One region of the Neorhizobium sp. 2083 genome, then DNA from elsewhere that is predicted to be linked to it. Evidence: predicted binding sites of a transcription regulator. Region 1 holds the regulator's gene; each other region holds the start of a gene.
The links. The regulator PhoB, encoded in region 1, activates phosphate uptake and scavenging genes when phosphate is short. The targets are predictions, from matches to a motif close to TGTCATNNANCTGTCAT.
Positions count from the first base shown of each region.

Region 2: phnF (phosphonate metabolism transcriptional regulator PhnF) is a predicted target of PhoB. The motif match lies at 1,930-1,946, and genes of this name have one in related genera.
Region 3: J2X76_RS28285 (NAD-glutamate dehydrogenase) is a predicted target of PhoB. The motif match lies at 3,349-3,365, and genes of this name have one in related genera.
Region 4: J2X76_RS02220 (esterase-like activity of phytase family protein) is a predicted target of PhoB. The motif match lies at 3,835-3,851, and genes of this name have one in related genera.

Region 1 covers NZ_JAVDTC010000001.1:1,011,975-1,019,626, forward strand. Annotated here, with positions in the region: gene J2X76_RS05205 (aspartate aminotransferase family protein) at 1-142, opposite strand, end outside; gene J2X76_RS05210 (GcrA family cell cycle regulator) at 550-1,092, shown strand; gene J2X76_RS05215 (PACE efflux transporter) at 1,281-1,718, shown strand; gene phoB (phosphate regulon transcriptional regulator PhoB) at 1,725-2,408, opposite strand; gene phoU (phosphate signaling complex protein PhoU) at 2,438-3,151, opposite strand; gene pstB (phosphate ABC transporter ATP-binding protein PstB) at 3,197-4,012, opposite strand; gene pstA (phosphate ABC transporter permease PstA) at 4,026-5,345, opposite strand; gene pstC (phosphate ABC transporter permease subunit PstC) at 5,342-6,826, opposite strand; gene J2X76_RS05245 (substrate-binding domain-containing protein) at 7,014-7,652, opposite strand, start outside.
Region 2 covers NZ_JAVDTC010000003.1:131,473-139,124, forward strand. Annotated here, with positions in the region: gene J2X76_RS13380 (carbon-phosphorus lyase complex subunit PhnI) at 1-68, opposite strand, end outside; gene phnH (phosphonate C-P lyase system protein PhnH) at 68-613, opposite strand; gene J2X76_RS13390 (phosphonate C-P lyase system protein PhnG) at 616-1,089, opposite strand; gene phnF (phosphonate metabolism transcriptional regulator PhnF) at 1,082-1,864, opposite strand; gene J2X76_RS13400 (PfkB family carbohydrate kinase) at 1,992-2,816, opposite strand; gene J2X76_RS13405 (carbohydrate ABC transporter permease) at 2,806-3,642, opposite strand; gene J2X76_RS13410 (sugar ABC transporter permease) at 3,639-4,523, opposite strand; gene J2X76_RS13415 (extracellular solute-binding protein) at 4,526-5,773, opposite strand; gene phnF (phosphonate metabolism transcriptional regulator PhnF) at 5,998-6,756, shown strand; gene J2X76_RS13425 (hypothetical protein) at 6,915-7,652, opposite strand, start outside.
Region 3 covers NZ_JAVDTC010000010.1:94,331-101,982, forward strand. Annotated here, with positions in the region: gene J2X76_RS28285 (NAD-glutamate dehydrogenase) at 1-3,242, opposite strand, end outside; gene pdxY (pyridoxal kinase PdxY) at 3,417-4,289, shown strand; gene J2X76_RS28295 (carbonic anhydrase) at 4,359-5,033, shown strand; gene J2X76_RS28300 (lytic transglycosylase domain-containing protein) at 5,052-5,864, opposite strand; gene J2X76_RS28305 (aspartate-semialdehyde dehydrogenase) at 6,068-7,102, opposite strand; gene J2X76_RS28310 (hypothetical protein) at 7,214-7,531, opposite strand; gene J2X76_RS28315 (MFS transporter) at 7,607-7,652, shown strand, end outside.
Region 4 covers NZ_JAVDTC010000001.1:438,868-446,519, reverse strand. Annotated here, with positions in the region: gene J2X76_RS02240 (helix-turn-helix transcriptional regulator) at 1-167, shown strand, start outside; gene J2X76_RS02235 (heavy metal translocating P-type ATPase) at 383-2,860, shown strand; gene cueR (Cu(I)-responsive transcriptional regulator) at 2,857-3,306, shown strand; gene J2X76_RS02225 (heavy-metal-associated domain-containing protein) at 3,579-3,779, shown strand; gene J2X76_RS02220 (esterase-like activity of phytase family protein) at 3,982-5,112, shown strand; gene J2X76_RS02215 (hypothetical protein) at 5,503-5,751, shown strand; gene J2X76_RS02210 (outer membrane protein) at 5,814-6,443, opposite strand; gene J2X76_RS02205 (MFS transporter) at 6,632-7,652, shown strand, end outside.

The DNA of each region.
Region 1 (7,652 bases):
CGTAGCCAAGCGAGTTGACGGCGATGCCCGCACCGAAGTCGAGATATCGCTCGCCACTCTCCGTCACAAGCCATACGCCCTCGCCGCGTTCGAAACGCAGCGGAGCCCGGGCAAACGTGTCGAAAAGCGCGGCTTCAGCCATGGCGACATCACTCCTCTAGGCAGTCTCGAAAAAGCCCGCAGAACGGGCCGAAAAATCAAAAATGCCGCCCACTGGGCGGCGGTGGCACTATCGTGGTTTAGGCCGTCAATGTCAACAAAGCTCGGCATTTTAGGCAGGTTTCGGCCGGAAAGCGCAAGCCCGGGCTTATGTGACAAAAATGACTCTCCAGGACAGCAAGTTGGGGAAAACCACGAAATCGAATCCCGCAGATTCGCCCGACTCTTGCCACGGAGTCAGCCTCACACTAGGTTAAAGATCAATTACTAGACTGCATGCGGCGGAACTAGTCACCTCAAGCATAGATATAGTGGGTGCTGCGAAATGATTTTCGCAGCAAAGGTGGAAGGATTCTGCATGCCAGCAACGTTCAAAGGCGGAGAACGGGCATGAACTGGACAGACGAGCGTGTCGAGAAGCTCAAAAGATTATGGTCGGAGGGCCTGAGTGCCAGCCAGATCGCAGCACAACTCGGAGGCGTAAGCCGGAATGCGGTGATCGGCAAGGTGCATCGCCTCAGCCTTCCCGGCCGGGCGAAAGCCGGCGGTACGGTCGCGACCGGTCGCACATCGGCGGCCAAGCGCACGACATCGGCGCCGCGGGCTCCGAACTATGCATCGCGCGTTACCACCACCACCCGGACTGTAGCCCGCGCCGTGGGCGCGACGATGGTGAAGGAAGAGATCGAGGTCGAACCTTACGAGGAGATGGAATATCGTCCCGCCTCGAACGTGGTGGTGCCGATCTCCCGTCGCCTGGCACTGACCGAACTGACCGAGCGCACCTGCAAGTGGCCTGTCGGCGATCCGCTCAAGGAAGATTTCCACTTCTGCGGCTGTGAATCCCCGGACGCCTCGCCCTATTGCAGCTATCACGCAAAGCTCGCCTACCAGCCGGTGAACGAGCGCCGCAAGGTTGCCGTTCGCGTCTGAGCGGCGGCGCGACACGAGGACAAGATCGAAAGCGGGCTTCGGCCCGCTTTTTTTGTTGCAGATGGCGGATCTGCCGGTCAGGCCTTGCTCCGGATCGGCATTGCGCCTATCTGAAGGATGGCGAGGACGACCTCCCCCATCCGGGCAAGAACTCCGGGACGACCCGGAACAGCACCCAGGAGGTCATCATGCGCTCCACACGCGACCGTATCCGCCATGCCATCAGTTTCGAGTTGATCGGGCTCGCCATCATCACACCACTCGGCGCCATCGCCTTCGGCATGCCGGCCACCGATATCGGCGTGGTCGGCATCGGCAGTGCGACGATCGCCACCGGCTGGAACTATCTTTACAATCTCGGCTTCGACCATCTGATGCAGCGTTTCACCGGCAGCACGCAGAAAAACACCGCAATACGCGTGGCGCATGCGGTGCTGTTCGAACTTGGCCTGCTCATCGCGCTTCTGCCGCTGATCGCCTGGTATCTCGGCGTCAGCATTCTCCATGCGCTGATGATGGATGTGTCTTTTGCGGTCTTCTACGTGGTCTATGCCTTCATCTTCAACTGGGCCTATGACCGGATCTTCCCGCTGCCGGAATGGCAGCGGAAGACCGAGGCGGCGTGAACCGCCTCAGGATTCCATCGAATAACCCGCGCCGCGGACGGTGCGGATGACATCCTGCATGTTGGAGAAGTTGAGCGCCTTCCTGAGGCGCCCGACATGCACATCGACAGTACGTTCGTCGACATAAATGTCGTGCCCCCAGACGCCATCCAGAAGCTGCGAACGCGAGAAGACGCGGCCGGGCGAGGCCATCAGGAACTCCAGAAGACGGAATTCGGTCGGGCCCAGGCGCACCTCACGGCTCTTTCGGTGAACGCGGTGGGTTTCCCGATCGAGTTCGATATCGCCGCAGCGGAGCACGCTGGAGAGCACTTCGGGACGGGCGCGGCGGAGCATGGCCTTGACGCGGGCCATAAGTTCCGGCGTCGAGAAGGGCTTCACCACATAATCGTCGGCGCCGGTGGCGAGGCCGCGAACACGTTCGCTTTCCTCGCCTCGGGCCGTCAGCATGATGATCGGCAAGCGCTCCGTTTCCGGACGCATGCGCAGCCGGCGGCAGAGTTCGATGCCGGAAACGCCGGGCAGCATCCAGTCGAGTATCAGAAGATCCGGCGTACGCTCCTGAAGCCGGATCTCGGCTTCGTCCCCCCGCAAGATCGTCTCGACCTCATAACCTTCCGCTTCGAGATTGTAGCGAAGAAGCACGCTGAGCGCTTCTTCATCCTCGACCACCGCGATTTTAGGCAGCATTTCAGCTCTGCTCCGTCAGCATTCCATCATTATTCGGTGATCGCACCGAGCGTGTTCGACGAGTCGTCCTTCGGGCGATCGCCTTCAGGCTGCGCGCCCGTCGTCATGTAGTAGATGGTCTCGGCGATGTTGGTGGCGTGGTCGCCGATACGCTCGATGTTCTTGGCGCAGAACAGCAGATGCGTGCAGGTGGTGATGTTGCGCGGATCTTCCATCATGTAGGTGAGGAGTTCGCGGAACAGCGAGGTGTACATCGCGTCGATCTCCTCGTCGCGGATGCGGATCGCCTCGGCCTTTTCCGCCGAACGCGTCGCGTAGACGTCGAGGACGTCCTTGAGCTGCACGAGGGCGAGATCGGAGAGATGTTCGAGACCACGGGCGAGCTTGCGCGGAACGCCGGTGCCCTGAACCGCGATGACGCGCTTGGCGGTGTTCTTGCCGAGGTCGCCGACGCGCTCCAGATCGGACGCGATGCGCAGCGAACCGACGATCTCGCGAAGGTCGGCGGCAACAGGCTGGCGGCGGGCGATCGTGACGATCGCCTTGTCGCCGATCTCGCGCTCGGCGTGATCGAGGATCACGTCGTCGGAGATGACCTTCTGGGCGAGTGCGGCGTCGGAATTGACCAGCGCGCGCACGGCGTCCGAGCACATCTGCTCGGCAAGACCGCCCATCTCGGAGATGCGGCGGCTCAGATATTTCAGTTCGTCGTCATAGGCCGACAGGATATGGGTCGATGCCATCTTCTAGTCCTCAAAATTGATTTTCAGGCGGCACGGTCGGCTGGATCAGCCGAAACGACCCATGATGTAGTCCTGGGTGCGCTGGTCGTCGGGGTTGGTGAACATCTTGTCCGTATCGTTCTCCTCGACGAGCTGGCCGAGATGGAACATGGCGGTGCGCTGCGACACGCGGGCGGCCTGCTGCATCGAGTGCGTCACGATGACGATCGTGTAGTTGGCGCGCAGCTCGTGGATGAGTTCCTCGACCTTGGCGGTCGCGATCGGGTCGAGAGCCGAGCAGGGTTCGTCCATCAGGATGACTTCCGGCGATACGGCGATCGCACGGGCAATGCACAGGCGCTGCTGCTGACCGCCAGAAAGGCCGGTGCCGGATTCATGCAGACGATCCTTGACCTCGGTCCAGAGGCCGGCGCGCTGCAGGCTCGCTTCGACGATCTGGTCCATGTCGGCCTTGCTCTTGGAAAGGCCGTGGATGCGCGGACCATAGGAAATGTTCTCGTAGATGGTCTTCGGGAACGGGTTCGGCTTCTGGAAGACCATGCCGACGCGGGCGCGAAGTTCCACGACGTCGATGTTCTGGTCGTAGATATCGTCCGTGTCGAGGGTGATCTTGCCGGTGACGCGGCAGTTCTCGATCGTGTCGTTCATGCGGTTGAGGCAACGCAGGAAGGTGGACTTGCCGCAACCGGAAGGACCGATGAGAGCCGTCACAGTGTTTTCGCGGACGTTGAGGTTCACGTCGAAAAGCGCGCGCTTCTCGCCGTAATACACAGAAACGTCCTTGCCGATCATCTTGTGGGATGCATCACTCATCTTTTGGTCCAGCGCCTTTTCAACTGCTGATTCTGACATCATATTCATTGTCATACTCCTTCTACCAACGCCGCTCGAAGCGACGCCGCAAGAGAATTGCGCCAACATTCATTAGGATGAGGAACAGGAGCAGGATGATGATCGCTCCCGAGGTACGCTCGACAAACGCGCGCTCCGCTTCGTTCGCCCACATGTAGATCTGCACCGGCAGCGCCGTCGACGGGTCGAGAGGCGTGGTCGGATAGTTGGCGACGAAGGCCACCATGCCGATCAGAAGCAGCGGTGCGGTTTCGCCGAGTGCGTGGGCAAGGCCGATGATGGTGCCGGTCAGAATGCCCGGCATCGCGAGCGGCAGGACATGGTGGAAGATGGTCTGCATCTTGGATGCGCCGAGGCCGAGGGCCGCTGCACGGATCGAAGGCGGCACGGCTTTCAATGCCGCGCGGGTCGCGATGATGATCGTCGGCAGCGTCATGAGGGTGAGCACCAGGCCGCCGACGAAGGAGGCGGAACGCGGCAGGCCCATGAAGTTGACGAAGACAGCCAGGCCGAGCAGACCGTAGACGATCGAGGGAACGGCCGCGAGGTTGTTGATGTTCACCTCGATCAGGTCGGTGAACTTGTTCTTCGGCGCGAACTCCTCGAGATAGATCGAGGCCGCGACGCCGATCGGCAGAGACAGCGCCAGTACGATCAGCATCATGTAGAACGAGCCGATCAGAGCGACGCCGACGCCGGCTGCTTCCGGACGGCTCGATGCGCCATTGACGAAAATGCCGCCGTTGAAGTGCTTGGCAAGCGCGCCGCTGTCGGAGAGCTGCTTCATCCAGCCGAGCTGCTGGTCGTTGATCTTGCGGTTCTCCTGGCTGACCGTGAGGTCGACCTGCCCCTTGAAGGCCGAGTCGATATCGCCGGAAGCGAGCAGGGTTACCGTCTGCGTCGTGCCGATGATCGCCGGATTGGCGACGACCAGGTCACGCAGCTGAACACGGACGCCATCCGACAGCATCTGGCCGATCGCACGGGCAGCGACGCGGTCGTCCACACTGACATTGAGCAGCTTGGCGAGAGCGTTGCGGGCGACGACCGGATAGTTCGCCGTCATCAGCTTCTGCGGATTGGTGGCACGTTCGTTCTGCGGGTCGATGATCTGCTGCGAGAACTCGACCGGCATGGTGATCATGGTCTGCTGGAAGGCGGTATAGCCCTTGGAGACCACCGACCACAGGAGAAGCATCAGGAAGATGATGCCGAAGGAAAGCGCGGCGATGCCATAGGCACGGAAGCGGCGTTCGGCGGCGTAGCGGCGCTTGATGCCGATATCGCGACGGACGGACTTGGCCTTGGGGATGCCGGCGGCGGGAGAAACCACATCGGTCATTCGTACTGCTCCCGGTATTTGCGCACGATATAAAGCGCGTAGATGTTGAGGCAAAGCGTGATGGCGAAAAGCGTGATGCCCAGCGCGAAGGCAACCAGCGTCTGCGGCGAGGTGAACTCAAGGTCACCCGTCAGCTGGTTGACGATCTTGACGGTCACGGTCGTCATCGGCTCGAAGGGGTTGATCTGCAGGCGGGCGGCGACACCGGCCGCAAGCACGACGATCATGGTTTCGCCGACGGCGCGCGATGCAGTCATCAGAAGCGCGCCGACGATGCCCGGCAGAGCCGCCGGCAGGACAACCTTCTTGATGGTTTCCGAGCGGGTGGCGCCGAGGCCGAGCGAGCCGTCACGCAGGGCACGCGGCACTGCGGTGATGATATCGTCCGACAGCGAGGAAACGTAAGGGATCAGCATGATGCCCATGACGAAACCGGCGGTCAGAACGCTCTGCGCCTGGATGAAGTTGGAATAATCACCGGTGACGAGGCCGTTCAGCTGCGAGGAGAGATCGCGCAGGAACGGGCCGACGGTCGTCAGTGCGAAGAAGCCGTAGACGATGGTCGGAATGCCGGCGAGCACTTCGAGCAAGGGCTTGGCGACCGAGCGGACCTTCGGCGATGCATATTCCGACATGTAGATTGCCGAAAAAAGGCCGATCGGAACCGCGAAAAGCATCGCGACGAAGCCGATATAAAGCGTGCCGAGCAGCAGCGGAATGAGGCCGAACTGGCCTTCCGAGCCGCCGGAACCGGCAGCGGCGAAACGCGGATCCCAGACCGTGCCGAAGAAGAATTCCCAGGCCGGAATAGCCGCGAAGAAGTGGGCCGCTTCGGTGAGCATCGAGGCGACGATGCCGACCGTGGTCAGAATGGCGATCGAAGACGCGACGACGAGGCTGCCCAGGATGACCTTTTCCACCCGGTTGCGGGCGCGGAAGCGCGGCGCAATCTGGCGATAGGCGGAGAATGCACCGCCGACGGAAGCCGCCAGCACGACGATCGTCATGAGCATGCGGCTGACGAAGGTCATCGTGTTCAGGTCGGCAGCGGCCTTGACCATATAAGCCTTCGGGTCGCCGGCAAGCGGTACGCCCTTGGCGCCCAGGGCGGTGCGCAGCTCGATCGGATTGTTCTCGACGCGAGCAATCTCGTCCCGGGTCAGCGCGTTCATGCCCCGGGCGATCGAGGTGATCATGCCGTAGCTCAGGCCTTGCTCGGCCTGAGACTGCGCCTTCACGTCTTCGGGAAACGCGCCGCGCACGGACGAGCTGATGTAGATCGGGCTGGCGACCAGCCAGACAAAAAGAATGACAACGGCCGGCACAATCGCCCAAACGGCGACAAAAGAACCATAATAGCCAGGCCGCGAATGAAGTTTGGAGGAAACCCCTCCGACCAGTGCCATCGCGTGGCGGGCACCGGCGACGTAACCGGCTATGCCGATTATCGCCAAAATCAACAATATGAGTGATGTGTTCATCATAATCCCCCGGCGTACCGCCTTCGGCGGCAACCCATCACCGCCCAGTTCCGTTCATCGGAACCGATCGCATTCGCCGTCGCGCCTTGCGCAACACCATCGCCGTAAACCGACGATCCCCACCGAGACGAAAAGCCTCGGCCAGAAGAGAAACGGCGCCGCCTCATCAGCGGCGCCGGGCTTTCAATTACATGGTCTTGCCGGCGGCGAAGTCCTTGCGGACCTGGACGCGCTGGGCTTCCGGAGCAGCAACGAGGCCGTACTCGACGAGCGGCGACTCGGGGCCGACCATGTCGTCAGAGGTGAAGAACTCGACGTATTCCTTGAGGCCCGGAACAACGCCCAGGTGAGCCTTCTTGACGTAGAAGAACAGCGGGCGGGAAACCGGGTAGGTGCCGTCAGCAATGGTGGCCGAGGTCGGCTTGATGCCGCGCATGGTGGCGACCTTCAGCTTGTCAGCGTTGTTTTCGTAGAAAGCGAGGCCGAATACGCCGACGCCGGTCTTGTTGGCGGCGATGCGAGCGAGCGTCTCGGTGTAGTCGCCGTCGATGTCGACAGCAACGCCGTCCTTGCGAACAGCAACGCAAGCCTTGGCCTGGGCAGCCTTGTCAGCGATTTCCTTGGCGATGACGTCGGTTGCGCCGGCGTCCTTGCAGCCTGCTGCGAGAACGTTAAGTTCGAACACTTCGCGGGTGCCGTGCTTTTCGCCCGGGATGTAGGCAGCGATCGGGCCCTTCGGAAGCGTCGGGTTGATGTCCGACCAGTTCTTGTAAGGGTTGGCGACGAGCTTGCCGTCAACAACGACCTGAGCGGCGAGAGCCTTGTA
Region 2 (7,652 bases), on a different contig from region 1:
TCGCCGCGGAACAGCCTTTCGGCCTGTTCGATCGCGCGTTCGCCGCCACGGGTAGCTACATAGGCCATCAGAGCACCTCGATTTTCGTGGAACGGGGGATGCCGACCAGCCGGTCGGCATCGACGAGATAGAGATCCCAGCCGAGCGGATACCGGATCGCCTTCTGACGCATTGACCAGAAGGACGGATCGATGCCGCCGATCTGGATCGTCAGCGAGCCCTTGATGCCGGGGCCGGTAAGGCGGAGCGATCGGCCCGAACCGATAGTGGCCAGCGCGAAGAGCGTCGCAGCCTCGTCCGGGTAAGGCAACGAGCCGATGCTGATCGTCGAAAGTGCCTTGACTTCAGCTTCGGAGCCGAGTGAGGCGAAGACGTATTCGGCCTTTTCCAGCGCCGCGCGCTGGGCGCCGGTATTGGCAAGCCGCTGGTCGAGCGCCGCGTTATCGGCGGCGAAGAAGGTGCATTCGCGGTCGAGCAGGCTTTCGGCCAGCGTCTCGAAGCCCCCGAAGGGCAAGGTGCGGACGAGGCCGGGGCGGCTCAGCGCCCACATCAGTTCATCGAACGTCGCATTGGTGCGGCTGTCATCTGCGGTGGGGAGGAGGGAGAGCGTCACGGTCAGAAGGTCTCCATCTGCACGCGGGTCGCCTCGACCTTTTTCAGCCGCTCGCGATCGGTTTCTTCCTGGTGCAGGCGTTCGGTATCGAGCAGTTGAAGGATGGGGCCGGTCTGATGGCTGGCGGCGATCGCTGCGTCGATGACGGCCATCGCCATCGCGTGTTCGAGATCGCGGCCGGTTACGGCGCCGTACCCTTCGACATTGCGATCCGGAACGCGGATATGCGCTTCGGCGATAAGGACTTCGCCGAGATGGAAGGCGGTGTTGCGCACCGTATCCATAAACGGCAGCATCGCGAGCCCAGTGCGGTTGGTGATCACCGAGACCCCGCCGAGGTCGGTCAGTACACTTTCGGCGCAGGCCTTGATGGGTTCCGGGCGGCTCGCCGCCAGAATGTCGAGCGCCTGCACATGGGTATAGGTTCCCAGGGCATAGGCTCCGATGACCGGTTCCCCGGTCGCCACGTCAGTCATTGGTCTTCCTCTCTTCGGATATTCCTACTGCCCGACCTGCGGGCGTTTCATCGTTGTCGATGACGAACTGCATTCTCTCGCCGGCCCAGACCACGTCGGAATAGGCGATCGGTCGGCCTTCCATATCGACGTCGACCTTCTGGGTGACGAGAATGGGCTGTTCCGGCGACTGCGCCAGAAGCCGGGATTCCTCGGCAATCGGCAGGCGGGTGAGGATGGTTGTGGTGTGGCGCACATAGTCGGAAATGCCGAAATCCCGGTAGATTTCGGTTACCGAAGAACCGGTGCGCCGGCGCTCCGGCATATCCGGAAAACGCTCTACCGGGTGATAGGTGCGGCTGACGCTGACCGGCACGTCATCGGCAAAGCTGCGCCGGATGATCATGTAGACCTTCGAACCTTCCGGAACGCGCAAGGCCGCAGCGACGATCGGCGGGGCTGCGATCTCCATCTCGTCGATCGGCTGGCCGGAAGGGACGCGCCCCTGTTCCTTCAGGTTGCGGCTGAAGCGCGTGCGCTTGGCAATGGCATACCGGATGACCGACTGCTCCTCGACGAAAGTCCCCCGGCCCTGTTCGACCCGCACCTTGCCCGCGGCGGCCAATTCGGAGATCGCCCGCCTCACCGTGTGCCGGCCAACGCCGAAGCGCTGCATGATTTCCAGCTCGGTCGGGAGCTGACTGCGCGGAGCCAGAGCCCCGGACGCAATGTCCCGACTGATCTGCTTTTCAATGGATTGCCACTGGCCCCATTTCGGGCGTTCCGTCCGCATCATGGTCAATCCATATATTCGGATGAGTGAATAATTCATTCGGATGAATTATTCTATAATCGTCTTGGATGACAGTTGTGTGTCCGGATCGATTTTTTCGGTATTTTTGCGGGAGGACGTTCGCCCAGGATCAGGCGCCGGCGCGGAGACGCAGCCAGTCGGCAGTCTGGTGGCTTGCCCTGATTGCGGCGGCAACCTCGGTCTCGCCATCGAGCAGGGCATAAAGGAAAGCGCCGCTGAATCGGTCGCCGGCGCCGATCGTGTTCTTGACGTGAACGGGCGCGGCTGGAGCCACCTGAATGGCATCAACGCCGTCAAACAGCGTGATCGGGCGAGGGCCGTCGGTGAGGACCAGCTTTTTTAGGCGCGGTCCGGCAATCGACTGGGCGCGATGCCAGACGATCTCAATTCCGTCCGCCGCATCGTCTCGCGATGAGATGACATAGTCGGCGGGGCGCGGCGTTGCCGGGCGGAGTGGCAGTTGCGAAATGACGAGCGGGATGGTGTCAAGTTGTGCGACCAGACCGGCGTCGATGTTCAGGGCGTTGAGATAGGCTGCATCGCCGCGAAGTTCCGAGCTCGCCGAAAACAGCGGACTGTTGCGCTCGCCGGGATACAGGATCGTCCTCTCGCCGTTTGGTTCGAGCAGGATTTCGAGAGGTTTGGTTTCGCCCGCGTGCAGCGCCACCTGTTCGGTGTCGAAACCCATGTCCTGCAACACCTTGAGGGCCGAGAGGCCTTGTTCGTCCCGCATCAGCCGATTGACGAGGGCGACGTCGGCGCCAAGGTCCAGAAGCTGGCAGCCGGTGAAAAAACCGCCGCCACCGAGATGGATTTCACGCGAGGAAAACCGCAGCCGGCCACCCCGCACCAGCGGATCGTCGAGTTGCCAGATGCGGTCATGGTTGACCGAGCCGATGACGATCACGCGGTGCATGGCTGCCTTATCTTTCATCGATCCCTGGTGCGAGCGCATCGACGATATAGTGCTGCGCGAACAGGAATATCACGAGGACGGGCACGATCGAAAGCAGGCTTGTCGCCATCAGCGGACCCCAGCTCTGCCCCGTTCCTTCGAGATCGGCGAAGGTGGCGATGCCGGTTGTCAGGGTCTTCTTGAACGAATCTTCGAGAACGAGTTGGCCCCAGAGGTAGATATTCCAGGCGCCCATGAAGGATATGACCGAAAGTGCCGCAATCGAGGGAATGACGTTCGGGATACCCATTTCCGTGAACTGCCGCCAGAGGCCTGATCCGTCTATCTTAGCTGCCTCGAACATCGAGCCCGGCAGCGATTGGAAGGCCTGGCGCATGTAGAAGACGTAGAAGCCGATATAGGGGATCGAAGGGATGATCATCGCGCCATAGGTGTCGAAGGCCTGCAGCTTCACCACGCCGATATACGTCGGGATAATGGCGAGAACCGACGGGAAGGACATGGTGGCGATGACGAACCAGAACAACGGCTGTTTGCCGGGAAATGCCATGCGCCCGAAGGCGAAGCCTGCCGGCACCGCCAGCAGGAGCTTGCCGACCGTGATCAGCGTTGCGGTCAGGATCGAGTTCCACAGCCACATCCATATCGGATGGCGGCTTGCTGCTTCTGTGAAATTCGCAAGCGTCGGGTTTTCCGGCCAGAAGCGGATCATCTTGTCGGCGATGAGGTCGTTCGGCGTGAAGGCAGAGGACATCATCCACACCAGCGGGAAAACGGTGATAAAACAGGTCACCAGCAGCACCGCATGGATGAACAGCCGGTGGAGGGAAAGGCGGTCGCTCATCCGTAATGCACCCGCTTTTCGGCGACACGGAACTGCAGCCAGGTGACGAGCAGGACCATAACGATGACGACCATTGCTACTGCGCTCGCCGGTCCGAACTGGAAGAAGCGCAGACCCTGCTGCCAGAGGAAGTAGAGAAGGCTGGAACTGCGCCCCGCCGGGCCACCGTGGGTCAGAACATCGATGACGCCGACGATATCGTCGAGAACATGGAAGAAAGTGGTGACGCTGATGAAGAAGGCGGTGGGCGTCATCAGCGGCAGGCTGATGGTGAAGAAATGCCGTCGCGGGCTTGCGCCATCGAGTTGCGAAGCCTCGCGCAGTTCATGCGGCAGGTTGGCGAGGGCTGCAAGCCAGAGCAGCATGTTCAGCCCGAACGTCTTCCAGAATGTGACGAGGCAGACGCAAAGCAAAGCTAGGTTCGGATCGGTATGCCAGCGTGACGGCGGAAAGCCGAGATAGCCGAAGATTTCGTTGAACAGGCCGTTGACCGGGTTGAACAGCCAGGACCATGCCACGCCCGCCACCGAATAGGCGACGATGGTCGGCAGGAACAGGCTGCCGCGGTAAAGGCCCTGCAGCGGACTCTTGCGCACCGAATGGATCATCAGCGCCAGCAGGAGTGGCAGGATGATCTGCGCGGGAATGAGGATGATGCAATAGAGCACGGTATTCCAGGCGGCCGTGCGGAAATCCACATTGGAAAAGACCGTCGCATAGTTCTTCGCACCGACGAAGCTCAGGTCGGAAGACAGCAGATTCCAGTCGAACACCGACAGCAGCGCGGAGGCGACCAGCGGGCCGTACAAAAAGATCGCCACGGACAGAACGGCTGGCCCCACGAACAGGTAGGGGACCAGCAATCGGAAGCGAGAGGACATGTTTAGGCCGCGATCAAGCCTGCGAGTTCCTGATGGGCGCCCTTGACGCCATCAGCCGGGGTGACGTCCTTGAGCAGCATGCGCGAAACCCACTTGCGCCAGACATCCTGGCCTTCCAGGCCGCGCTTGCCGGGCCAGATGGTTTCGGCTGTCAGGCCGTCAGTCAGCTGGGCAGCGGCCGGCTTCATGAAGTCGTTGATCAAAGGCACGTCGTGAACCGAGGTGTTGAGGTAGCCGACTTGCGACCAAATCGTCTGGCCTTCCTTGGAGGCGCAGAATTCCAGGAAAGCAAGTGAGGCTTCGGCCTGTTCCTTGTTCTTGGTGTAGACCGCGAGGAAATTGCCGCCGCTGTTCATCTTGCGGGCATGGCCCGGCATGCCCGGGAACTTGGTGGTGATCGCCTTGGCGGCACCGAGCGGGAAGGTCGCGGCGCGGGTCGAACTCGTGGTGCAGATGGCGAGCGCACCGGATTCGAAGGCGGCGTCCTGATCCTTGGCGGAGACGGGGAGCCACAGGCCTTCACCGGCCGGGGCGCAGAATTCCGTCATGCCGGCAACGGCTTCGAGGCTGTTCAGCGCCAGATTGCCCTGCGGATCGATGATATAGCCGCCGGCGTTCTGGATGAAGGACTGGCTGGTCCATTCGTTGTTGGACAGCGCCAGAGCCGAACGATAGGTCGGGTGCTTGCCCTTCAGCGCTGCGTCAAGCTTGCGGGCGTTTTCGTAAAGCCACTTGGTGTCGATGGTTTCCGGTAGGTTCGGATCGAGGCCGGCGGACTTCCACAGCTCACTGTTGATGAAGGTGATCGGCGTGGACATGGCCCAGGGAAGACCGATCAGCGAACCGTCGATGGTGACGAGCGGGTGAACGGACGGGCGGAAGCTGTTGATGATCGCATCGGCCTTCGCGGGATTGATCTCGCGCAGGTCGCGGGCGCCGAGCGTGCGCTTGGCGAAATAACCGAACTTCCAGCCGGTGATCATCATCGCCGGCGGGCGGCCTGCGGCGACGCTGGCGACGGCCTTGGCGGTTGCCGATTCATAGTCGCCGTCGAAACGGCTAACGACGGTGACGCCGAGCTTCCTGGCGTTGAAGGCATCGACGACCTTCTGGAACGGCTTGTCCGAACCCCAGATGCTCGACACTTCGACGGTCGCATCGGCGGAAAACGCTGGACGCGCCATGATCGCGCTTGCGCCAATTGCTGCCGTTGCTCCAGCCACGAATTGCCGACGATTGATTTCCGCCATATTCCGCTCCAAACATTCGGATGAAAAGGGATTAATTCGGATATTTCCCTTAGGGGGCGTCAATGACAGCTGTGTGAAGGCAGGCGGTGATTCCTCTTGCCCAGTACTAATCCAGTGGCTTTACGAAGGCATGACAGATCGGGGCGAATATCGCGATTGCAAGAGGTTAGGGCGAAAGGTATGGGACATTCGAATGATTTAGGAAATGTCGGGTCTTAGCGGTCATGGATAAAAAATCGTCCCATGGGCAGTGGCAGCAGGTGGAGGAGGATATTGCCGATGATATACTGAATGGCCGGTTGTCTCCCAAGGCCCAGCTTCCCAAGGAAGCGGACCTGATGGAGCGCTTTGGCGTCGGCCGCCATACGATTCGCCGGGCTATCTCCAGTCTTGAGGGTCGGGGCCTGGTGCAGGTGGAGCAGGGTCGCGGAACCTTCGTGCGCGACGGCAGGCTCGATTATCGCCTTTCCGAAAGGACCCGCTTTTCTCAGAACCTGCTCGAACAGGGCAGGGAGCCGCTTGGACAGGCCGTGCGTGAGGAAGAGATGCGGGCCTCGGCGACGGTGGCGGACGCATTGCGACTGCCAAGAGGCGAGCCGGTTTATCATATCGTAAGGCGCGGCTTCGCAGACGAGGAGCCGATCAACCTTTCAAATGCTTATTATCCCGTCAGACGTTTTCCGGGCATGGACAAGGCGCGGGCAAGTGGCCGCAGCGTAACGCTGATCCTCGCCGAATACGGCGTGCCCGACTACATCCGGCTCAGGACGGATATCATTGTCCGGATGCCGACTGCAGACGAGGCGCGGTTGCTCGAGCAGAGTAATTCCCAGCCAGTCATTATGCTCAAGAAAATAGATGTCGATATGAAGGGAACGCCAATCTCCTATTCTGAAACCGTTTGGCCGGGCGAGCGTGTGCAATTCTCGATCGACAACACAAGCCAGTTGCTTGATGCTTTAGCCCGCTACAGCAGTTCCTAGCGCCTTCAGCTTCTTATGCCTGTCACCGTCGGCGAGCTTTTCCATGCGGTGACGCGCGACAGAACCTCATCACGGGTGGGGACGATGCCGCAGCCCCATCTCCGCGACCCCGCATCGCACAGGGTCGAGATCAACAAAGCAGCGTAAGCAAACGAACTTTAGCGATCCAGAACCTCGAAATATCCGGCACCCGCATCGGTGAGAAGCGGACGCGAATCCTTGAGTGGTACTTTCAGGAGATCGTCAGTACAGGCGAATATGACGTGCGGAAGACCCTGCAGAGTGAAAATCAGCTCCTCCTGGGTGAAATATACGGCGAGATTGCTGCGGATGAGGTCGTTGTAATTACAATCCTTCTCAGTCTCATCATCGGATTGGTCGCGGTTTTCGATGACGAACTGGATGAGGTCTTCGTTTGGGCCGAAGCTGAGCAATGACGGATCCGCGACCGTCGATGGATCGACTACTGTACCGTTCGCGTTGGTTGCAGCCCAGCCGCGTAACATCGTTTCGGGCACAAGCGCTTTGCCTGTGCGCGCATCGGCAAGGCGATGCTCTCCGAAATTACTCGGATGCGCGCCCCCGCACCAATAGCTGCCGCCCTCCGCAATGCCCATAAGGCGCGACGTCAGATGTTCGACCGTGACAGATCCACCGCCGTCATATCCGCTGGTACCTTCCGCATCCTGTCCTGACCAACCGAAGCCGAGATAAGCTCTTGCCATGCAGGAAAAGGCAGGGAGGGCGAATTGCAGGCGCTGTTGCGCTAGATAGCGGTTGAGCGGTGCAGGGTCGACTTTTCCAATCGACAGAACGACCGGATAGGAGAGTCCGGTACGCCTGTCTTCGTCCATCCGATAACTCTTGCCTCCAAGATCTGTCGGGACGCCTTGCTT
Region 3 (7,652 bases), on a different contig from region 1:
CCGCCAAACCAGAGAAGGTCGACGGGGCTCTTCAGGATCGCGGTCATGATCTCGAAGGGCGTTGCGGTCGTCTTGTCGATACCGATTGCTGCCGCGGCCTGCCTGGTGAGCTTGACCGACTTTTCCGAGCGGGAAATGATCATCGCGCCTTCGGAAAGCACCGACTTGTCGTAATCCTGCCAGCTCGAGCGCGGCAGGGCGAACATGCGTTCACGTTCCGCGAACGACTTTTCGATGTCCGGATCGGGGTCGATGACGATATCGCGGTGGTCGAAGGCGGCGATGAGGCGGATCTTGCGCGACAAAAGCATGCCGTTGCCGAAGACGTCGCCGGACATGTCGCCGACGCCGGCGACCGTGAACGGCGTCGTCTGGATATCGATGTCCTTCTCGCGGAAATGCCGCTTCACGGCTTCCCAGGCGCCGCGGGCGGTGATGCCCATCTTCTTGTGGTCGTAACCGGCCGAACCGCCCGATGCGAAGGCGTCATCCAGCCAGAAGCCGGCTTCCTGGGCGAGGCCGTTGGCGGTGTCGGAGAAGGTCGCGGTGCCCTTGTCGGCGGCCACCACGAAATAGGGATCGTCGCCATCGAGACGGATCGTATCCGGCGGCCCGACGATGTCTGCGCCGACGATATTGTCGGTGATCGACAGAAGCGTGCGGATGAAGGTCTTGTAGGCCTCCTTGCCGGCATTGAAGAAGGCGTCGCGGGCGCTTGCGGGGGGCAGCATTTTCGGGAAGAAGCCGCCCTTGGCGCCGACCGGCACGATGACGGCGTTCTTGACCTGCTGGGCCTTCACGAGGCCGAGGATTTCCGTGCGGTAGTCCTCGCCGCGATCCGACCAGCGCAGGCCGCCACGGGCGACTTTGCCGAACCGCAGGTGCACGCCTTCGACCTCGGTGCCGTAGACGAAGATCTCACGGAAGGGGCGGGGCTCCGGCAGGCTGTCCAGAAGCTTCGGATCGAGCTTGAAGGCGAACATCCGGTTGGGGGCGCCGTTCTCATCGCGCTGGAAATAGTTGGTCCTGAGCGTCGCATCGACCGCGTTGACGAAGCGGCGAAGCGTCCGGTCCTCATCGAGATTGGGAACGTTGCCGAGCGCTTCCTCGATCTCGGCGTGATGGTCGGTAAGTTTCTTGACGCGGGCCTTCTCAGTGATCTTCGGATCGAAGCCGTCGCGGAAAAGACGGAAGATGGCGGCGGAGATGGCCGGGTATTTGACCAGCGTATCGGCGATATAGGACTGCGAATAGACGATGCCGGTCTGGCGCAGGTAACGGGAGTACGCACGCAGCACCGTGACTTCGCGGGCGGAGAGGCCAGCGAGCAGGACGAGGCGGTTGAAGCCGTCGTTGTCGATCAGGCCTTCGAAGGCGGAGAGGAATGCCTCTTCCAGCAGCTGACCCTCGCGGGAAAGGTCAACCTCGCGGCCGTCGCCAAGCTGCAGTTCCATGTCGTGAAGGACGACCAGCCTGCGGTCATTCTCGGGTCCGACCTGGATCTCGAATGTCTGCTCGCTGACGGCATGGAAACCGAGGTTTTCGAGCAGCGGCACGCGGCGGGAAAGCGACAGATGCCGGTCCCGGTGGAAGATCTTCAGGGATACCGTATTGGCCGTGTCGCCGGGACGGCGATAGAAGGCGATGCGGATCGCTTCGCCGGCGGCGCAGGCGGCAATATCGGGCAGGTCGGCGAAGGTCTCCTCGGGCGAGAAGGCTTCCTGGAAGGCCTGGGTGACGGAGAGCCGCGGCCCCTCCTCCGCAAGCGCCGCGAAACGTTCCTCCCAAGGCGTGGCGATGAGCCGGATCGCTTCCTCGAGCTTGGCCTGGGCGATCCTCGGCGTCTTGCCGCTGCGGCGCCCGATGATCATGTGGACGCGGGCAACGCCGCCCTCGGGGAAGGCGGGGTAATAGGCGGAGACGTGGCCGTCATAGACTTTGGTCAGGTAGTCGCCGACTTTCTCGCGCACGAGGGAATTATAGTCTTCGCGGGGGACGTAGACGATCACCGAGACGAAACGGTCGAAATGGTCGATGCGCGGCAGGACCCGGACGCGCGGACGCTCGCTCAGTTCCATGATCTGCTCGCAGAAGCGGGCAAGCAGTTCCGTATCGATCTGGAAAAGGTCGTCGCGCGGATAGGATTCGAGCGTGTTTTCCAGCATGCGGCCGGAATGGCTGTCGGGATCGAAGCCGAAATGCTCCTCGATCCGACCGGCCTTTGCGCGCAGAAGCGGGATATCGCGAACAGAATGGGTATAGGCGGTCGCCGTGAAAAGGCCGACGACGCGCAGTTCACCGACCACTTCGCCCTTCTCGTCGAAGCGCTTGACGCCGACATAGTCCATATAGGCGCGGCGATGGACGACCGATTTCACGTTGGCCTTGGTCACGATCAGGAAATCGGGCCCGTCGAGGAATTCGAGGATTTCCGGCGTCGTCGTCACCGCGTCCTTGCCCTGGCGCAGTACGAGCACATCCGGATCGGACAGGATGCCGAGACCGCGGCCCTTGCCGCGTTCAACCTTGGCCTCGGCGCCCTTGCCGGAATAGACGTATTCGCGCATGCCGAGGAAGGTGAAATTGTCGTCGCGCAGCCAGTCCAGGAAGGCGAGCGCCTCGTCACGATCAGCCTTGCGGCGGCTTGTCGAATTGTTGAGCTGCTTGGCGGCGCCGTCGAGGACCTCCAGCATGGAGCCCCAATCGGTGATCGACAGGTGCACCTGGTCGAGGATGTAACGGATGCGCTCGGTGAGCGAAGCCGCCTGTTCCTCGTTGAGCGGCGACAGGTGGATCTGGATGAGGCTCACATGATGGGCCGGGCTGCCGGGCTGTTCGTTGGAGCGCAGAACCGGCTCCTTGCCCGGTTCGACGACCAGGATCGGATGGACGGCCATGGTGAGGTCGCGGTGGGTCGCCGTCACCTCGCCCATGACGGAATCGAACAGGAAAGGCATGTTGCGATCGACGACGGTCAGCACCGAGACCGGAATTCCGTCCGGCTCAACGCCGGCGACCGGTTGGACCGTGATATCGGCCCTGACCCGGGTCCAGGCCATCAGCCGTTCGGCCGCATGATTGGCGGAAAGCGCCAGCATTTCAGGCGTATAGCTTTCGAGGTCGTCAGTGCTGGCCCGGCCGAACAGGATGAGGGGGTCGAGATGCGGCCCCTTGCTCGCGGCAACGATCTTGCGCGCGCTTTCGATCTGTTTTTCCCGTTTCGGATTCTGCCTGACGGCCATGTCCCTCTCCCCTTTTTCCGTGCCCGGACGGAATAAAATAGATTTGTGTCATCATGCGGCAACGTGGCTGATCCATGTCAGTCGGCACTACACGTTTCATTCTTCCGTGAAGCCTTGTTGACATGCGGCGACGAAGAAACGATCAACAGGCCATCATAGCCGGAAGTCAATCTCATGCAGGATACCAGCAGTGCCGTCCTCGTCATCTCCAGCCATGTCGTGCGCGGCTCGGTCGGCAATCGCGCCGCCGTTTTCGCGCTCGAGACGCTTGGATTTCCCGTCTGGGCCATGCCGACAGTCGTTCTCCCCTGGCATCCCGGTCATGGGCCTTCCACCCGCCTGACCTTTCCCGAATCAGATTTCGACAAGGCTATAGACGATCTTATTCGCGCGCCATGGCTGGGAGAAGTGAAGGCGGTGCTGACCGGCTATTTCGGCAATGCCGCCCAGCCGCGTTCGGTGGCGCGTCTCATTCGCGCGCTGAAGGAAAAGAACCCGGACCTTCTCTATGTCTGCGATCCCGTGATGGGGGATCTCGGCGGACTTTATATCCCGCAGCCGACGGCGGAAGCGATCCGCGATGAACTCATTCCGCTTGCGACGATCGCCACGCCGAACCGCTACGAACTCGCCTGGCTTTCCGGCGCGCCACTCGAAACCAACAACGAGATCATGGATGCCGCGATCGCGCTCGGGCCACCGCGCATCCTGGTGACCTCGGCGGTGCCGATGATGACGGGCGGCACCGGCAATCTCTACCTGACCGGCAAACATGCACTGCTTGCCGAACACCGGCTGATCGACAATCCGCCGAACGGGCTCGGCGACCTTCTGGGCGCCCTGTTCCTCGGGCGCATCCTGGCCGGCATGGACGAGGAAAAGGCGCTGCAGCTGGCAACGGCGAGCGTTTTCGAGATCCTTGCGCGCACGGCAAAACGCGGCGGCGACGAGCTGACGCTGGAGACCGACGCGTCAAGCCTCTCCACACCCATGGCGATGGTCCAGATGCGCCGGCTCGTGCACCCCCTGCAGAGGACCAAGCGTTGAGGGCATAGGAATTTCGCATATGCACAATGGCCGTTGATCTTCGCTCGGCGGCGCTATAATCGTTGCTCCATGACGGATTTTCCTGACAGACTTCTGGCGGGCTACCGCAATTTCATGAGCGGTCGCTATGTTGACGAGCGTGAGCGCTACCGTGTGCTGGCGGACAAGGGGCAGAAGCCCCATACGCTGCTGATTGCCTGTTGCGACTCCCGTGCCGCGCCGGAGACAATTTTCGACTGCGGCCCCGGAGAAATGTTCGTGGTGCGCAACGTCGCCAACATGGTGCCACGCTACGAGCCGGACGGACAGTTCCACGGCACGTCGGCGGCGATCGAATATGCCGTTCAGGTGCTTGAGATCGACAATATCGTGGTGATGGGCCATGGCCGCTGCGGCGGCATCCAGGCGGCGCTCGATCCTTCCATGAAGCCGCTGTCACCGGGGGATTTCATCGGCAAGTGGATGGGGCTGGTCAGGCCCGCCGCCGAGCAGATCCAGAACAACGACTTGATGACGCAGGCCGAACGCCAAACGGCATTGGAGCGGGTTTCGATCCGCAATTCGATCGCCAATCTGCAGACGTTTCCCTTTGTTCGAAAACACGACCAAGAGGGGAAACTCGGCATTCACGGCGCCTGGTTCGACATTTCGACCGGCGAGCTCTGGATCATGGACGGCAAGGGAGATTTCGTCCGTCCCAACCTGGATGAACCGCCGCTCGAGGCCGAGCAGGTCTCGGCCTGATTTCACGACGAACGAGGCTTATTGGCCGTCGATCTGGGCGCCCATATAAGCGATCGCCTGCTGATAGACGGTAGCAGCATTCCAGCCCTGGATGGCAACGAAATTCGGCTGGCCCGGCTGGTAACCGGCGCCCGGCCTCCAGCCGTGTCCCTTCAGGAAGTTGGCGGTCGAGGCAAGCGCGTCGGCACGCGAACGGACCATGTCGATATGGCCGTCGCCGTCGCCATCGGCGCCGTAACGGACGACGTTCAGCGGCAGGAACTGGGTCTGGCCGATTTCGCCATGGGCCGCGCCGCGGGCGGTGACGCTCAGGTCACCCCGGTCGACGAGCTGAAGGGCAGCATAGAGCTGCTCGGTGAAATAGGCGGAGCGGCGGCAATCGTAAGCGAGCGTCGCGACAGCGGACAGCGTGTGCTGATCGCCCATGAAGCTGCCGAAACCGGTTTCCATGCCCCAGATCGCGATGATCGGGCCGGCGGGAACGCCGAAGCGGCGCTCGATCGATGCGAAGAGGGCGGCATTGCCGGATTTCATGCCCTTGCCGCGGGAGATGATGGCAGCCCCGCCGCGCTTCTTCATGAACTCGTCGAAGGAAAGCTTGAAGCTTTTCTGGCCGCGATCGGCGCTGATGGTCGGGCGGTTGTAGGAGACGTTCGAGAAGGCCTTTTCGACGACGGATGGGTTGACGCCGTTCGAAGGCGCCACCCGTTTGAATTCGTCGACCCAGCGGGCGAAGCCGGATGAATCGTTGCCGCATTGGAGCGCGGCAAAAGCCGGACTAGCGGTCATGAAACCGGTTGCGATCAATCCTGCCAGCAAAGTCTTCTTCATGCGGTCAAACCCGTCCCGAGAGCCGGATCGCTTCAGCCGGAAGCGTCCGGATAATGTGTTTGTTTCGGCCTTATGGCGGCGGTTGCAGACAATCGCAACTCACCCGTTCATGAATAGTTCGTGATTTAGGTGATTCGTTAAGAAAAACCCCGCCATTTCTGACGGGGTTTCTATCGGAACATGCTTAATAAATTTATTATTTATCAGGCAGCAACCTTGCGCGGCTTGATCAGGCCACGGTTGACGAGCAGCTCGGCGATCTGGATGGCATTGAGTGCCGCGCCCTTGCGCAGGTTATCGGAAACGACCCACATGTTGAGGCCGTTTTCCACCGTCGCATCCTCGCGGATGCGGGAAATGTAGGTAGCGTCCTCACCGGCGCATTCGTAAGGCGTGATGTAGCCGCCGTTCTCATGCTTGTCGATGACGAGGCAGCCCGGGGCTTCGCGCAGGATATCGCGGGCCTGGTCGGCAGTGATCTCGTTTTCGAACTCGATGTTGACCGATTCCGAATGGCCGATGAAGACCGGAACGCGCACCGCGGTGCAGGTCACCTTGATCTTCGGGTCGAGCATCTTCTTGGTTTCGGCCAGAACCTTCCACTCTTCCTTCGTATATCCGTCTTCCATGAAGCTATCGATATGCGGGATGACGTTGAAGGCGATGCGCTTGGTGAACTTCTTCGATTCGACCGGATCGGCGACGAAGACGGCGCGGGTCTGGGTGAAGAGCTCGTCCATGCCTTCCTTGCCGGCGCCGGAAACCGACTGGTAGGTCGAGACGACGACGCGCTTGATCTTGGCGAAGTCGTGCAGCGGCTTCAGGGCGACGACGAGCTGCGCGGTCGAGCAATTCGGGTTGGCGATGATGTTGCGCTTGGTGAAGCCGGCGACCGCATCGGGATTCACTTCCGGAACGATCAGCGGAACGTCCTGATCGTAACGCCAGGCGGAAGAGTTGTCGATGACGACGCAGCCCTGCGCGCCGATCTTCGGCGACCACTTCTTGGAGACCTCGCCACCCGCCGACATCAGGCAGATATCGGTGTCGGAGAAATCGTAGTTTTCGAGATTGGAAACTTTCAGCGTCCGGTCGCCGAAAGAAACCTCGGTCCCCTGGCTGCGGGCGGATGCCAGCGCCACGACTTCGTCAACCGGGAAGCCGCGCTCGGAAAGGATCGTCAGCATTTCCCTGCCGACATTGCCGGTTGCACCGGCGACTGCGATCTTGAAACCCATTTTTTGCTCTCTTTCTGTCTCTCCTCGTTTCCGGTGAGGGGGAAGCCGCGGTTGAAGTCCGCGGAATTCCTTGTCCCCGGCCATCCGGGGAGAGAGCGGCGGCCAGAGACGTCAGACGGTTTTCGTCGTCGTTTTGGCCTTGGTTTTGGAGAAAGCGGAAACACACATCCACCGCGCGGCTTGCATAGCCGGCAGTGCGGAGGCAGCGAGATTGAATTCGCAGGCGCGCATGTGGGTGTTTTCCCGTTCGCGAAGCTGTTTAGAAGATTTTCGCAACGAGTCAAGCGATGGCTGACGCAGATGCTGCGCTGCATTGCGCTCATTGCGCGCCGCAACATCCGTCCTGCACGGCGAGCGTGATATTAGACGAAAGTCATAATCCCAAAGCATCCCTCTTCTTGGCGCTTGAATTCTGTCAATCTGCGACAATGCGTCGCCATATCCGGCCCAGGAGGGAAACGGGCCGGAGCCGGCACGCGAGTTTCATCTTGAGGGAGGACGACAATGGCAAATGTCGCAACGGGGGTGAGCACAAAGGCCTCACCGATGA
Region 4 (7,652 bases), 570 kb from region 1:
AGACCCCGGAAATGATCGCCGCCACGCTCGGCATCTCGCTCGAGACCGCCCGCTCGCACCTGAAGAAGATCATGCTGAAGACCGGCACCACCCGCCAGGCGGAACTGGTGCTGCTGCTTTCGGGGCTGAATGCGCCGAGCTTCGGCGGCGGCGCAAGAGAGGACTAGGACCTCTTCCAGTCTTCCGCCTTCCAAAAACGGCGGCATGGCTTCCGTCTCCGCGTCGGCTGTTCGAGCTGCCTATATCTTCCCATGCTCGTAGCCAAGCCTGCTAAGTCAGAGGACGGTTATCCCGGACACGCCGCAAGGAAAATGCGATTTCACCCCCTTGACCTTCCCATGATGGGAAGCTCCACATAGGGTGGGAAAGCGAGGACTACCCCATGAACCAGACCGTCAAGCCGATCCACAAAGCCGAGCCTTTCACCGTTCCCGTCGAGGGCATGACCTGCGCTTCCTGCGTGCGCCGCGTTGAAAACGCCGCCGCGAAGGTCCCGGGTGTCGATAAGAGCGCCGTCAATTTCGCGACGAAGAAGCTGACCGTGGAATCGGCCGAGGGCTTTTCTCCGGAGGATCTCGAAAAGGCGATCCGCAAGGTCGGTTACGAGATCCCGCCGGGCGCGATGCACCACGCGATGCGCGAAGCGGGAATGATGCCGCCTGTGACGCCGCAGGCCGGGCAGGCCCATCACCACGACCATGGTCATTCGACGCCGCAAGGCCACGACCACATGGACCACGCCTCCATGGATCACGCCTCCATGGATCACATGGGAATGGATCACGCTGCCATGGGGCACGGCCCCGCGGCCCATGCCGGCGGCCACGACCATATGCATATGCACCAGGGCGAGGAGGGCGCGCTGAAGCGCGATCTCGCCATCGCCTTCGTACTCACCCTGCCGCTGTTCGTGCTGGAAATGGCAAGCCATGTCTACGATCCCTTCCATCATTGGCTGATGGGCGTGATCGAGACGCAGAACCTCTATTATGTCTATTTCGCCCTGGCGACGGTGGTCGTCTTCGGCCCCGGTTTCCGGTTCCTGAGGATAGGCCTGCCGGCGCTGTTGCGCGGCGCGCCGGAGATGAACTCGCTGGTCGCGGTCGGCGTGCTGGCGGCCTACGGCTATTCGCTGGTCACCACATTCGCCCCCGACCTGCTGCCGGAAAGCGCCCGCTTCGTCTATTACGAAGCGGCGACCGTCATCGTCACGCTGATCCTGTTCGGCCGGCTGCTTGAAGCGCGCGCCACCGGCCGCACCGGCGAGGCGATCGAGAAGCTCAGCCGGCTTCAGGCCAAGACCGCCCGCGTCGAGCGCGACGGCAAGGTGCTGGACATCCCGACCGAACAGGTGGTCGCCGGCGACGTGCTGGTGATCCGCCCCGGCGAGCGCATTCCGGTCGACGGCACTGTCATCGACGGCTCCTCGAATGTCGACGAGTCGATGATTTCGGGCGAACCGCTGCCGGTCGAAAAGGCGGCTGGCGCCACGGTGGTCGGCGGCACGATCAACAAGACCGGCGCCTTCCGGTTCCGGGCCGACAAGGTCGGCCGCGACACGATGCTGGCGCAGATCATCCGCATGGTCGAGCAGGCGCAAGGGTCGAAACTGCCGATCCAGACCCTGGTCGACCAGGTGACGGCCTGGTTCGTGCCGGCGGTGATCGCGCTCGCCGTTCTCACCTTCGCGGTCTGGTTCTTCGTCGGCCCCGAACCGGCGCTCACCCACGCGCTGGTCAATGCGGTCGCGGTGCTGATCATCGCCTGCCCCTGCGCCATGGGGCTTGCGGTGCCGACCTCGATCGTCGTCGGCGGCGGCCGCGCGGCCGAACTGGGCGTGCTGTTCCGCAAGGGCGAGGCGCTGCAGGAATTGCGCAACGTCCGGCTCGTCGTCGTCGACAAGACCGGCACCGTGACCAAGGGCCGGCCGGAACTGACCGACCTGGTGACGGCGGACGGTTTTGCCGAAGACGAGGTGCTGGCGCTGGTCGCAAGCGTCGAGGCGCAGTCGGAACATCCGATCGCCGAGGCGATCGTCAAGGCCGCCGAGACTAGGGGCCTGGCCGTGCCGAAGGCGGAAAATTTCGCGTCGGTGACCGGTTACGGTATCGAGGCGCAGGTGGATGGACGCAAGGTCTCGGTCGGCGCCGACCGCTTCATGGAAAAGCTGGGGCTCTCGGTCGAAACCTTCGCGGAAGCCGCCGCCCGGCTCGGCGACGAAGGCAAGACGCCGCTTTATGCCGCGATTGACGGAAAGCTCGCCGCAGCCATCGCGGTTGCCGACCCGCTGAAGCCGTCGAGCCGCGAGGCGATCCGGGCGCTGCAGGCGATGGGCGTCGAAGTGGCCATGGTGACCGGCGACAACCGCCGCACCGCCGAAGCGATTGGCCGTCAGGTCGGCATCACAAAAGTCGTTGCCGAGGTCCTGCCGGAGGGCAAGGTGGCGGCGATCCACGAAATGCGGGCCAAGGGGGAGCAGAGCGGTAGAAAGCTCGCTTTCGTCGGCGACGGCATCAACGATGCGCCCGCGCTCGCCGAAGCCGATGTCGGCATCGCCATCGGCACCGGCACGGACGTGGCGATCGAAAGCGCCGACGTGGTCCTGGTCGGCGGCGAGCTTTCGGGCGCCGTCTCGGCGATCGTCATGAGCCGCGCGACGATGACCAACATCAAGCAGAACCTGTTCTGGGCCTTCGGTTACAACGTGGCGCTGGTGCCGGTCGCGGCGGGCGTGCTTTACCCGGCCTTCGGCTGGCTGCTGTCGCCGATGATCGCCGCCGGCGCCATGGCTCTGTCGAGCGTCTTCGTGCTCGGCAATGCGCTCAGGCTGAAGGCGGCGAAAGTGGGAGACGCGGGATGAATATCGGCGAGGCTTCGAACGCCTCCGGCGTTTCGGCCAAGATGATCCGTTATTACGAGGAGATCGGCCTGATCCGCCCGATGGGCCGCACCGGCAACAATTACCGGGTCTATGGCGACGAGGAGGTGCATATCCTGCGCTTCATCAAACGCGCCCGCAATCTCGGCTTCTCGCTGGAAGAGACCGAGACGCTTCTGAAACTCTGGCAGGACAAGGACCGCGAAAGTGCCGCCGTCAAGGAAGTCGCGACCGCCCATATCGGCGATCTCGAACGGCGCATCGCCGAGATGCAGGGCATGGTCCAGACGCTGAAACACCTCGCCCATTGCTGCGGTGGCGACACCCGCCCCAACTGCCCGATCCTCGACGATCTGGCGGGGGATGGCGCGATGGGGAGCGACGCGTCGGCCCCGGCAATGAAAAGGAAGACGAAACAGAATGCCTGATGTATTTCGGCGCGATGCCCCTCATCCGCCTGCCGGCACCTTCTCCCCGTGAAAAACGGGGAGAAGGACATATGCCGCGCCGGCTTGCCCATTATCGAGGTTGCAAGATGAGCCCGGGAGCATGCCACTTGCGTCCTTCTCCCCGTCTGGACGGGGAGAAGGTGCCGGCAGGCGGATGAGGGGCAATTCCATGCGTCCGACACTCCTGCAACACACTTGACCTTCCCCCCGTGGGAAGGTGCACAACCCATACATCGAACAAGGAGATTCCGATGACTGCGATTTTCACCGTGCCGGACATGACCTGCGGCCATTGCGAAAAGACCGTGCGCGGCGCGCTGGCGGATGCCCTGCCGGGTGCGGCGGTGGCGATCGACCTGACGGTCCGCACGGTGACGATCGAGGGCGACGCGGCAAAGGCCGAGGAAGCGATCCGCGAAGCGGGGTACAGTCCCGAACGGGCGGCGGTTTGAACCGCAAGGAAAACTGGCGTTAGTGGACGAAAGGCCGCTCCCGCCTCCCACGCCCCGTCATGAAAATTTCAACATTCTGACGGCCAGGCGTTATATGTCCGCAAAATTCGCATGGCAGAGGAAGAGCAACCGCTGGCCGGCTTCCATTCGAGAGGCCGGCCTGCCGTTTTTCGCCCGCCTCTCGAATTATCGGACATCGATCATGCTCAAAGCGCTGTTTTCAACTGTTGCTCTCGCCATTTCGCTCGCACTTCCGGCGCAGGCCGCGGAGCCCGGCGTGACGGTCGCCACCCCTTGTCCGTTCGGCGACTGCAAGGCGGCCATCGGCCTTTCCTTCGTCGGCGAGTTCTCGATCCCGACCGGCACGCAATTCGACGGCGTCGAGTTCGGCGGCATTTCCGGCCTCGACTACGACCCGGCGAGCAACCGTTACATCGCCATTTCCGACGACCGTTCCGAACGGGCGCCCGCCCGTTTCTACGAGCTTTCGATCGAAGCGAGTGCCGCCGGCATCACCGATGTGAAGGTGGTGAGGACGGTGACCCTGAAGGACAGGAACGGCGAGGCTTTTGCGGCCAAGAGCGTCGATCCGGAATCGATCCGGTTCGGCAATGACGGCATCTACTGGTCGAGCGAAGGCGACGTGAAGCAGCTCCTGCCGCCCTTCGTGCGCGTCGCGAGCCCGGACGGCGCCTTCGTGCGCGAGTTCGAGCTTCCCAAGGCCTTTCTGCCGACCGCCGACAAGTCCGCCGGCATCCGCGACAACCTCGCCTTCGAAGGGCTCGCCACGCTGCCGGGCGGCGACCTGATGGTCGAGGTCGAATCGGCGCTGTTCCAGGACGGGCCGGTCTCCGGGCTTGCCCGCGGCACGCTCGCCCGCATGATCCGCTACGATGCGGCCAGCGGCACGCGACAGGCCGAATATGTCTATCCGGTCGCGCCGATCCCCCAGGCGCCGACCGTCGACAAGGGTTACAACGACAACGGCGCCTCGGAAATCCTCGGCCTCGACGACCATCGTCTCCTAGTCGTCGAGCGCGGCTTCGCGCAAGGGGTCGGCAACTCGATCAAGGTTTTCATGGTCGATACCGACGGCGCGACCGATGTCTCTTCCATCGCCTCGCTGGCCAATACCGATGCCCCGGTCGTGCCGGTGCGCAAGGCCCAAGTGCTCGACATGCAGGCGATCGGCCTGAAGCCGGACAATATCGAGGCGGTCACCTTCGCCAAGGGCACGGACGGCAGCGATCTCCTGATCTTCGCCGCCGACAACAATTTCTCCAAGGAGCAGAAGACGCAGTTCATCGCCTTCAAGGTGCTGACCCGCCCCTGAGAATTGAAAGGCTCGCGGATATCGCTCGACCCGTTCGCGGGTAGAGCGATATGCCCGCGGCGGCCGGTGGATGTCGCTCGAATACGAGCCGGCGTCGGCAAACCCGCCTCACCAGCTTTGGCGGCGCTCGAACGGAATCCGGGAAGTAAAGATCCCGGCACCGGGAGGGCTACGTATAATTACCGAATTCACCCGCTCGGCCGTTCGCAGTAATACTAGGAGCCAGTTCTGTTGCGGGCGGGCGCCATGGGTATATTTGAGGACGCTGTAATAGTCTTTGTCGCACTGGTCCTGACGTTGTTTATTTCGGCAGGAACCCGGGTGGTCGGGAATTTCTCGGCCAATCTCAAGGCCCTCCGCACCTATAAATTCGACGAATAGAAGACCGGCGTGGACAGCGATCTGATCGAGCCGGAAATCGAAGCCCTGCAGGCGCTTGCCGGCCAGCGGCGGCAAGCGGGCACGGTCCGCGAGTGGATCTGCCTTGAAGAACTGAGCCGCAGGGGGCTCTGCACCAGCAACCATCCGCGCGCCATCACGCCCGCAGGTCTGGCCGCGCTCGAAATGGCCACCAACACAATCGATCTGCGTTCGAGGGGACGGCGGTCGCGCACGGTCTCCGCCGAACAATCAGCCTGACGGAGGGCCGCCGGAGGTTTCCTCCGGGCGGCTTTCCATTTTATCATCCAGCGTCTTGCCGCTTAGAACTTCACGCCGATGCCGACATTGATGACGTGCTGGTTGAAGTCGAAATCGGCGCCGGCGAGGCTGCCGTTCCCGAAATCGTTGTAGCGGTATTCGATACGGCCGAAGATATTGTCCGTGAAGGCGTAATCGACGCCGGCGCCGATCGTCCAGCCGTTCAGCATGTCGTCGTCGTCAAAGCCGCCGCCGTCGATATGGGCGTTGGTGGCCGTCCAGCCCGCCGCGCCGAAGATCAGGGCCCGGTCGATGGCATAACCGACGCGGCCGCGAACGGAGCCGGAAAAGCCGGTGCCGATGTCGATGCCGCCGGCATAGCTGTTCTCGTTCCAGTCGTAGTTGACGTCGCCTTCGATACCGGCAACGAAACCGTTGGAGAATTGCCAGTTGTAGCCGACGAAGCCGCCAAGCCTCCAGCCGTCGAAATCGTCGGAACCACCGCCGACCGCATTGCCGTCACCCCAGGCATAACCGGTATGGGCACCGATATAGGGCCCGTTCCAGGTGAAGACGACCGGCATTTCGACGGCCTGCGGGGCTTGTGGAACCTGTTCGACGGCGTCGGCCGCATAGGCAACGGAAGAGGCGGTCATGGCGGCCGACGCGGCAAAAATGAAAAGAGCCTTCATGGATATTCCCTCCGATTTATTGGCTAAAACGCAAATAGAGCGGTTTGCTTGGAAAGCTGTAGCTAAAATACAACATCGGAAAAAATCTGCGAGAGAACTATAAGTATATGAAATATATATGTTTTATTTTCAGGTCGTCCCATTGACCTCAATCGCAGTTGAGGTTGTAGGGTCCCGGTGACTGAAAATTGGACAAGGGGCAGGGCGTGCTGCAGGAAATCGATGTGGGTTGGTCGAGGCTTCTGAAAGGCCGCGAAGGGGCGATGCTGGGGCTGATCTCGGCGGGGATCGGGCTGCATGCCTTCAACCAGTTCGCAATCGTCGCGGCGCTGCCACCGGCCGCGAAAGAGATCGGTGGCACGACCTATTTCAGCTGGGCCTATACGCTGTATTTCCTGGGCTCGATCGCCGGCGGCACCGGGGCGGCTGCGATGCGCGACCGGTTCGGCGCGCGTTTCGTCCTCGTCGTCTCGGCATTGATCTTTGCCTTGGGCGGGCTGTTTGCGCTGTCGGCGCCGGCCTTTTCCTGGATCATGGCCGGGCGCCTGCTGCAGGGCATCGCCGACGGGCTGATTGTGGCGATCTGCTACAGCCTGATCCCGGCCAACTTCCCCTCCGGGCTGATCGCAAAAGTGTTCGCGGTGGAGGCGATCGTCTGGGCGGTGGCGGCGATTGCCGGACCGCTGGCGGGCGGGCTGCTGACGGAGGCCTATTCCTGGCGGGCATCGTTCCTGGCCGTTTCGCCCTTCGTGGCTCTGCTTGCGGGGTTTGCGCTGACCGCAAGGCCAAGGGTGACCGAGGCGGCGCCGGTGCCGCTGTCGGCCGCCACCATTTCTCTCTGCCTGGCCGCTTCCTTCGTCCTGTCGCTGTCGTCGGTGGTGAGCGGCGGCGCGATGCAGGCAATGGCGGTCGTGGTGGGGGCGGGGCTGTTCCTGCCGGCGCTGAAGCTCGACGGGCGGATCGGGCCGAAACTGTTTCCGCAAGGCGCCTTCCGGCTCGGTTCGGTCGTAGGGCACGGCTTTTGGGTCCTGTTCCTGATGTCGGCGAGCCACTCGGTCGGCAGCGTCTACCTGGCGCTGATGATCGGCGCCGTCTTCGATTTCCGGCCGGCGGTGGTCGGTTATCTGGTGGTGACCATGGCGCTCTCCTGGAGCCTGGTCGCGGTCGTCGCCAGCCGGGTCACGGCGCCTGGTGCGCGGCATCGGTGGA